DNA from 3 places in the Lysinibacillus sp. FSL K6-0075 genome. Region 2 is predicted to be linked to each of the others. Evidence: riboswitches for the same ligand, from Rfam matches in the RefSeq annotation. Region 2 holds a riboswitch; each other region holds the start of a gene.
What was found. A riboswitch is a leader RNA that binds a small molecule or an ion and turns the genes downstream of it on or off. The one in region 2 is predicted to bind thiamine pyrophosphate.

Region 1 (3,175 bases), 1.6 Mb from region 2:
ACAGCCGCCTTATTTTTATGTGGTGTTCTCTTTGTTGGCATTTTATTTATTAAAAAAAATCCTGCCTACCAAAAATAAATTGGTTAGCAGGATTTTTCATTATATCCTATTCTTCGTCTAATGACGTTAGGATAATTGGTTTATCCTTTGTCACAATGACTGAATGTTCGATTTGAGCTACAAGTGATTTATCAGGTGTCACGAATGTCCAGCCATCACCAGCTTCTACAATATGCTCTGCTTTTGCTGAGATAAATGGCTCAACCGCAAGCACCATACCTTCTTTCATAATGGTAGAATCCCATGCATCATAATAGTTTAAAATATGATTTGGCTCATCATGTAAAGATTTACCTAAGCCATGACCTGTTAAATTCATAATAACAGTTAAGTCATTAGCATTCGCCTCACGTTCAACTGCTTTACCAATTTGATTTAATTTAGATCCAGCCTTTACCTTTGTCATTGCTCGATCAAAGGCACTTTTGGCAACACGGCATAGCTTTTCTTTGTCTTCATAGCCTTCACCAACAACAAATGAGATACCTGTGTCAGCAAAGTAGCCGTTTAAGGAGCCAGAAACATCAATATTCACAATATCTCCTTCTTGAATAACACGCTTTCCTGGAATACCATGCGCCACTTCTTCATTGACACTAATACATGTATACCCAGGGAAATCATATTCTCCCTTCGGTCCAGAAATAGCGCCTGCCTCCGCAAACATGCGGCCAGCAATTTCGTCTAGTTCAAGTGTTGTAACACCTGGTTTTGTTGCAGCTTTCATCGCTTCGCGAATTTCAGCACAAATGCGTCCTATTTTTTTAAAAGCTTCAATCTCTTCTTGTGTTTTTACAATCATCTATAACGTCCCTTTCATCTAATATCTATTCTTTAATATAACATAACTTTTTATGCGTATAACGATAAACGCTTTAAATATTGTATGCTTTCCTACTTTGCAAAGTGCTAAAAGAGCTATTCACAATAAAAAAGTCCCCCCACTCATGTGAAGGGACTTGCATTAAGCTTTTCTTTGCATTAATTGTGGAGCGGCTGTGAATAAAAGAACACCAACGATTGCCGTTAATATAGTTGCTGGTAGCATATATGTACCGTTATAGATGATGGAATAGATCCAAGCATTTTGATCGCCAGCATATTCTGCAAAAAATACAGCACCAGCAATTGTATGTGCCGCGTATCGTAAGAAGCCTGCGAAAACGGTACCTATTATAATATAAAGTGCCATTTTTGTTTTGTTCATATGTTTAGCAGCGTCCAACACTGGTCCACGTACAACTGCCGCTAATCCTACAACTGTAAAAGCAACACCATAATCTAGTAATCCTTGTAGCCAGTGCACGATATAGGAACCAAACATTGTTTGCATAACACCCACAAGTAGTCCCGTTGTTAGCCCAGCTACTAGGCCCCAACGAAACGCGATTAACATAATAGGTACCATGACAAGACTAACTGAGCCACCTTGTGCCCATACTTTAAAGGATACCTGATCAAGTACTAGCCCAATCGCTGCAAATATCGCAATCTCCACTAGCATTAACAGTCTTTTTTTGTCCATACATATTCTCTCCTTTGTTCCGATGTAGGATACAAGAGCAGGAATAGAAATGCACTGATATGTCTCTTTCTGACACCATTTTCCCCCAAGAATGAAAAAAACGATGCCAGGACAGAGCCTCACATCGTACAAGTGTCGGTTTCTATCCACATCCCTACGCAAGCGTTAACTTACAGGTTCGAAGAGTCAAGGCATTACGTGCCCAGTCTCAGCTGACATCATCAGCTCCCCTTGTGGTCGTTACATCTGAATTTATTTGAACATTTTCATTGTACGCAAAGGATAGGAGGATTACAACCTCTTCCATACATTATTTTTTTGAAACTTTGCTATTATTCATGCGTAAATATTAAAAAAGGAGGTACAACTATGGAGAATCAAAAAATTTTAGCTGCCTTTAGTTATCTTAGTATTTTCTTCGCCCCTTTCATCGTTCCATTAATTGTGTACATTGTGACAAAAGATAGTGATGTAAAAAAACATTCGATTCGTGCACTTGTCTCTCATTTAATTCCTTTTGTTTTTGGCATCCTGTTCTTTATTGTCTTTGTTTTTTCCACATTTAGTTTAGATCCAACCTCCAGTAATAATACAGTGATGATTATTTGGTTTGCTTCATTCGCCATCTATGCCCTCGTCTCACTTGGTATTGTGATCTGGAATATTATTCAGGCTGTTCGCGTTATCCGTTAATGTTTTATTTTTAAGAGAAACAGGTAGTAGTAATTGTAAAAGGAGCTGTTTTTGGATGAAAGTATCAAACGTTGTGAAAACCGCCGTAAAGTTAGCACCGATTGTTATTCCTATCGTCAGAAAAGTAATGGCTGCAAAAAAGGGAACAACGCCTACAGCCACACCTCGAAAAAAATAAAACGAAGGCGTATTCCTTTTTTTCGGAAATACGCCTTCGTTTTATTTCACTTCAAAATGTGTTTGACTATGTCCATTCAATGTTTTTTCTACATGTAAAACTGCTGGCATCGCAGATTTCAATTCAGGTACATGAGAAATAACGCCAATCATACGACCAGAATCCTGTAAATCAATTAATGTATCAATTGCCTTATTTAGTGATTCCTCATCGAGTGAACCAAAGCCTTCATCAATAAACATCGTTTCAATATGAATATTACCTTGGAAGCTTTGAATCACATCTGCCATTCCCAAAGCAAGACTTAGCGAAGCATTAAATTTTTCGCCTCCTGATAATGTTTTAACATCTCGTAATTGATCCGTATAGGCATCATAAACATCAAGACCAAGTCCACTCTGCTTTGCATGCTTTTCCAATCTATCTGAGCGTCTGAGCTCAAATTGACCGTTTGATAAATGATACAGCCGTATATTGGCAGCTTCTGTAATTTGATCTAAATAATTAATTTGTATATAACGCTCAAAGGATAGCTTTTTCGCGTTTTGTCCATTTAATAATCCATAGAGTTCCTTTACTCGCCCTGCTTCCTGTTCAAGTAATTGAAGCTCTCTCGCTATTTCTTCTACCTTTTCAATAAAGCCCTGGCATGCTTGTGCAAAGCCATTCATCTGTTGCAAACGTTTAAATGCTTCCTCATAGGAAATACGATGCTGTTC
Region 2 (3,175 bases):
GCAGCAATTTTAACGCCTGAGAAAATGGCTGGATAGGCATGAGGCCATTCCAGCTTCCAAAAGGTTTGTGCCTTGGTAGCACCGATCATGGCAAAATAATGCTTTAATTCAGGGGCCGTTTGCCTAAATCCATCCATCGCTGCAATGACAATTGGGAAAAAGCACACGAGGCAAATAATAATGAGCTTCGGTAATAAGCCAAAGCCAAACCAAATAATAAGCAATGGTGCCAAGACAAGAATGGGAACATTTTGCGACATAATAAGAATTGGATAAAACAACTCCCGAATGAATGTAAAACGATGCAACACAATCGACACCGTTAGACCACAAGCAATGCCAATGGCCAGACCTAGTAAGGCTAATTGCACCGTAGCAAATACATGTGGTAGAAAGGTTTGATACGACTGAAAGGCTTCCGACAAAATACTACTTGGCGCAGGTAATAACCAATGTGGAACTTCAGCAAAATGCACGATTAGTTCCCATATGAATAAGAGGAAGGCGATAAAAATTATCGTCCTTCCCTTTTGCAATGCACGTTTCATTACTGATATTTCTCCGTTAATGTATCCATCGTAATACCCTTTGGCTGATATAAAATTTTCACTTGTGTAATAACATTAATGGCACCAAGCTCGATCATCTTCTCATTCATTTTTTCAATGATTTGGAGCAATGTAGAAAGCTCGCCTTCCATCGTTGTTTCCAATGGATGTACCTCATATTTCACGCCAGAAGCATCGATCACAGCAATCGCTGCATCCACATAAGGTATAACATCTTCATATTTCTCTGTCTTTGGTATGATTTGCACACTGATTAATGAATTTGCCATCTTAATTGGCCTCCTTTTTAGGTAAGAAATCATTTGTAAAGGCTTGTTTCGCATCAAACTCGCCCTCTAGTACATGATTGCTAGACATCCATTTTGCATAGTTTTCCCACACAGAAAGCTTTTGCTCTCCCCATTGCTTGGCATCATCCTGATATTTATCTGCCAGCCATTCCTGACTTTTATGCACTAGCTCTTTATCTAAATCTGGAGCTGCTTCGATTAAAATATCAGCCGCTTCACTTGGGTTTTCTATTGCGTATTCATAGCCTTTTGATGTAGCTGCAACAAAGGCTTTGACAACATCAGGGTTGTCCTGTAGCATTTTTTCATTCGTAGCTAGAACAGGTGTATAGTAATCCAATTGATCACTATAATCCGTTAGATACAGCATATTAATCTTTTCCCCACGCAGCTCAGCTTCAATCCCAGTCCATGCATAATAAATCCAAGCAAAATCAATGTCTTTTTCCATCATTGTGAAGAAATCTAAATCCCCTGCATTGACGATATCTAGCTTATTGATATCTGCCTTTTCTGTTTGCATTAATGATTGGAGAACGGCTTGCTCTAATGGCGCACCCCAACCACCATAAGTTTTACCTTCAAAATCCTTTGGCGATGTAATGCCTTTTGATGCAATAGAAGCAAAGCCAGATGTATTATGCTGAATAATCGCTGCGATAGAGACCAGCGGCACATCTTGTACACGCGCCTGTGTAATGCCTTCCTGATAGCTCACGCCAAACTCTGCCTTTCCAGAAGCAACAAGCTGATCTGCGCCCGCCTCACCAGGCATAATTATCTCAACATCTAAGCCCTGTTCCTCAAAATAACCGAGTTTTTTTGCGACATACAGACCTGTATGATTCGTATTCGGTGTCCAATCCAGTACCACAGACACCTTTTTCAGCTTGTCAGTCGCCTGCTTGTCCTCTTTTTCACTACAGCCCACTAAAGTCAAAAGTGCTGCCAATAGAATAAATAACCATTTTTTCATGCGAAAGCCTCCCAGTTTGTAATATGAAAGTGTTCATGAATGAATGTTGTCACCAGAAGAAAGCGTATACAAGGTTTTCAAGCTATCGCCTGAAAACATAAAAAAACGCCTAGGATTCCTCCCAGACGTATTACAATCATTCTTCAAAACTTTGCTTTTTTGAATAGATGTTCCCTACGCTGGTACGAGCCAAATCAGGTTCAAAGGGTCAGCGTCTATCGGACACAATCTCAGCTAGCAACTACTAGCCCCCCTACATTCTTTCGCTATGAACTTTTCGATGATTATTATACCCATAGTTACACTTAAATGACAAGGTGCTATTTTTGAATAGCGATTGTATTCAAGACAAAAGCCCAGCTCTCCTAAGAGACTGGGCATGATATTAGCTAGGTTTCTGTTCTTTTTTGGCTGTTAATACATGGGAAATCGCCCCATCTGTTGCAATATCCACTTTAAACGAACCGTTGGAATGGCGATCTGCACGAGACAATGCTTGTACAGCAATTACCTCTTGAACGCCTTTTTCGGTTTCAATCACAACCTGCTCCTCGTCTGTCGCTTGTATAACTGCTACAATTCGGTGAGGATTTGCTTTTAACTCTGTTAATACTTTTAGTCCACGTTTTGCACGACTTGCTACTTCAACTTCAGCGACATTCATTTTCTTCACGGCTCCACGCTGTGTCACAATCACTACATATTGTGTAACATCAGGCTGTAGCACATTGACACCAACTAAGGCTTCTCCATCTTTTAGCGTGATCCCTTTCACACCGCCTGTTTTCACACCTGTAACGGGTAGTTCCTCCATCGGGAAACGAATCGCATAGGCTGTATCCGTTGTTAGCATCAGTTCTACATCATCCGTCACAAACGATGCATAGATCATCGCATCACCAGCCTTGACGTTCATCGTTTTAATTGGCTTTGAATAACGTGTTACCGCATAGTCTGCGAGTGGTGAGCGCTTAATTTGACCATCTTTTGTGGCTGTGAAGACATACGTATTTGGCTGTTCAAATGTTTCGAAGCCATAAACCGCAATAATCGATTCATCTTCCCCTGTTGGGACAATACTGGAAATATGCTGGCCCAGGTCCTTCCAGCGTATGTCAGGAAGCTCATGAACAGGCTGATAAATATAATTACCACGATTTGTGAACAGCAATAGATGGTGCTGTGTATTTAAGTTTGCTTCATACAATAAATAATCCGAATCCTTCATGGCAAAATCTTGCCCATTTGAAGCGGCATGAGAACGTGTCGATGTACGTTTAATATAACCGTCCTTCGTCACTGTCACGACAACCTCTTCACTTGGCACAAGGACATCTAAT
Region 3 (3,175 bases), 1.7 Mb from region 2:
TTATTTGCATTATTATATTTAGAAAATAATTTATCTGGATTTCGAGGATTCCTACATCATTTGTTATGGAGTAGCTTTGCATCTAGATATTGTCATCTATCATGCACAACTTTATATTGTTTTATCGAAAAACAAGCCATGAAAGTGTACTTTTTATATTACATAACCTTCACTCAGTATTTCTGATGCCGCTATATCATCGCTAGGATTTATAGCCAACCTTTATGTCATTACAGACTAACTCACATTTTTTTATTCTCTCTACATAAGCGAAGTTCATCCATTGTTGTTGCAACTTAGGAGCTATAAAATTTTCCACCTCCCATTCTACAGCTTCATTTTCATCCATTTTTATTACAAAAATGGATTATTTCGCAATTCGTAGATGCCCGGACGAAAACTTTTGTGGAAAACCATTCTAAATATAGAACCAGTTCTACAATCTTAACTATTAGCCAAGCAATAATTCTTTATGATAGACTGTACTATATTTGATTACAAAAAAAGGGGGTTCATTCGATGACCCAGCAGAAGTCCAATAAGGCGGCTTTGTATATTTTAATGTTTAATATGTTTATCGCAATGGGGAGTATTGGCATAATTATTCCTGTCATGCCGGAGTATTTAAAAATATTTGGTGCAGCAGGACAAGTTCTAGGTATGCTAATTGCAACGTTCGCCTTAGCTCAATTCGTATTTTCTCCTATTGCTGGGAACCTTTCCGATCAGTACGGTCGAAAAAATTTAATTATTTTCGGTCTCATCGTGACAGGTCTTGCACAAATCGGTTTTGGCCTTGCTACAGATGTATGGATGCTCTTTTTAGCACGCTTTTTAGGTGGCCTAGGTTCCGCTTTTGTCGCACCTCCTATTATGGCTTTTGTCGCTGACGTCACAACCTATGAAGAACGCGGGAAAGGGATGGGGATGTTGGGTGCTGCCATGTCTCTTGGTTTTATGATAGGGCCAGGAATCGGTGGTTTCTTAGCAAAGGTTAGCTTACATTTTCCATTTTACACTGCTGGAGCTGCAGCCATCCTAGCTTCTATTTTATCTTACTTTTTATTACCATCTACCAAACCAAACACTGCACAAAAGAAGCAAAAGCAAGACAATCTGGCGAAGCAAATGGCTCGTTCCATACATATGCCTTATTTTGTAATGCTTATCATTATGCTGGTGTTCTCATTCGGAATTGCAAACTTCCAAACGACATTGTCATTATTTGTGACAGAAAAGTTTAATTACACACCTGTGGACATAGCAATTATATTAGTTGTCGGTGGTGCTTTTGGGGTAGTTGTACAAATGTTTATTATTACACCACTATTCAATCGCTTCGGTGAAATGAAGGTAGTCCTTGTCAATTTATTTATTGCATCTGTTGCTATTTTCTTCATATTATTTGTTTCTGGCTTTGCCCTTATATTAGTTGTAGCAACGATTTTCTCTACAGCAACGACATTAATTCGTCCAGCTGTTAATACACTCATCTCAAAGCTTGCAGAGAAAGAACAAGGATTCGCTGCGGGCTTGAATAATGCCTATATGAGTCTTGGTAATATGATTGGACCCGCTTTGGCTGGTTTATTATTTGACTGGAATATGAATAGTCCATATATTTTCGGATCGATCATATTATTAGCTTGCTTCTTCCTTGCACTCATCTGGACATTGAAAAAAGCACCTCATTTAATGCATCCCGATACAAAATAGTCTGAAAAATCATTGACTATTTTTAGCAGTATGTTACATTAATGTTGGTCAACGAAATTGAATGATTTTAACCACTAGGGGAGTCTTTAAAAGGCTGAGACGTATATGGTAATATACGGACCCTTTGAACCTGATCTAGTTCACACTAGCGGAGGGAAGTGGCGCTACTTGCTGTTGTCACTATATACACGCAAGGCCGCTTCCTATTGTTTAAAGGGAGCGGCCTTTTTATTTTTCCTCACGAACTTTATCAAAAGGAGTGAACTTTATGTCAATTCGTAAATTAACAGTCATGGCTTTATTAGTAGCTATTGCTGTTGCAGGCTCTACTTTCGTATCTATCCCAACAGGAATCGCACGTGCTTACCCCGTTCAGCATGCTATTAATGTGATAGGAGCCATTATACTTGGACCCGTACCAACAGTAATAGTTGCCTTTGTCACTGCCGTCATTCGAATCCTTACCGGAACAGGCTCTCTATTAGCTATCCCTGGTAGTGTCATTGGCGCGTTCTGTGCGGCCCTTGCCTATAAATATAGCAATAAAATGTGGTTAGCTGGCATCGGAGAAGTTGTGGGAACTGGCATTCTTGCTTCACTTATTGCCGTACCTTATGCAAAATTATTCATGGGAACATCTGTAGCAGCATTCTTCTTCCTACCTGCCTTTTTAACATCAAGTACAATCGGCGCCATTCTAGGTGTTATGGTTGCTAGCAGCTTGCGTAAAACGGAGCTAGTAAAGAGGTTTAATTCTTCTCTTTATTGAGGGGGGTGGCCAAGATTGGAGCGCTTTTCTTCCTTCTATGAGCGGCGATGGCCTTGGTTGGAGCGCTTTCCGTCTCCTTATGAGCGGCGATAGCTCAACTTAGAGCGCCTTCCATCTCCTTAGGAGCGGCTGCGACTCAATTTAGAGCGCCTTTCTTCTCTTTAGGAGCGGCAGGGACTCAACTTAGAGCGCTTTTCTTCTCCTTAGGAGCGGCTGCGGCTCTATTTAGAGCGTCTTTCATCTCCTTACGAGCGGCTGCGACTCAATTTAGAGCGCCTTCCTTCTCCTTACGAGCGGCTGCGGCTCTATTTAGAGCACCTTCCTTCTCCTTACGAGCGGCATTGACTCAACTTAGAGCGCTTTCTATCTCTTTATGAGCAAAGCTCCCACTTTTTAGATCATCTTGCCACTCTCTACAAAGGGGACAACTCTCTATTCAAACAATACAAAAAAGCAGTGCAAAATCTAATATTTTGCACTGCTTCCACTATTTTAAGATCGTTTTTTCATACCTTTTAATAACTGTGCCACATTTGTGTCTTCTGCCTGTATAGGTTTTTCCTCAACCAGCGGTTCTTTCTTCCTCGCATTCGTTAGGAAGTTCCAACCAAAACGTCTTATGGTAATATCCATAAAGAATAAAAGCATACTTGCTAAGAGAAGCCATGTAGCAATATTTTGTCGATCCGC

Region 1: linked by a shared signal. The riboswitch ahead of thiT (energy-coupled thiamine transporter ThiT) and the one ahead of MHB65_RS12920 (ABC transporter substrate-binding protein) in region 2 are both predicted to bind thiamine pyrophosphate.
Region 3: linked by a shared signal. The riboswitch ahead of thiW (energy coupling factor transporter S component ThiW) and the one ahead of MHB65_RS12920 (ABC transporter substrate-binding protein) in region 2 are both predicted to bind thiamine pyrophosphate.

What each region holds. Positions count from the first base shown of each region.
Region 1 covers NZ_CP151947.1:4,241,649-4,244,823, forward strand. Annotated here, with positions in the region: gene MHB65_RS21215 (hypothetical protein) at 1-78, shown strand, start outside; gene map (type I methionyl aminopeptidase) at 107-862, opposite strand; gene thiT (energy-coupled thiamine transporter ThiT) at 1,025-1,585, opposite strand; TPP riboswitch at 1,720-1,827, opposite strand; gene MHB65_RS21230 (DUF4870 domain-containing protein) at 1,955-2,278, shown strand; gene MHB65_RS21235 (hypothetical protein) at 2,334-2,456, shown strand; gene MHB65_RS21240 (SMC family ATPase) at 2,498-3,175, opposite strand, start outside.
Region 2 covers NZ_CP151947.1:2,626,362-2,629,536, forward strand. Annotated here, with positions in the region: gene MHB65_RS12910 (ABC transporter permease) at 1-548, opposite strand, end outside; gene MHB65_RS12915 (thiamine-binding protein) at 548-838, opposite strand; gene MHB65_RS12920 (ABC transporter substrate-binding protein) at 840-1,835, opposite strand; TPP riboswitch at 1,990-2,100, opposite strand; gene parC (DNA topoisomerase IV subunit A) at 2,221-3,175, opposite strand, start outside.
Region 3 covers NZ_CP151947.1:900,529-903,703, reverse strand. Annotated here, with positions in the region: gene MHB65_RS04160 (MFS transporter) at 520-1,716, shown strand; TPP riboswitch at 1,783-1,890, shown strand; gene thiW (energy coupling factor transporter S component ThiW) at 1,985-2,485, shown strand; gene MHB65_RS04150 (VWA domain-containing protein) at 2,978-3,175, opposite strand, start outside.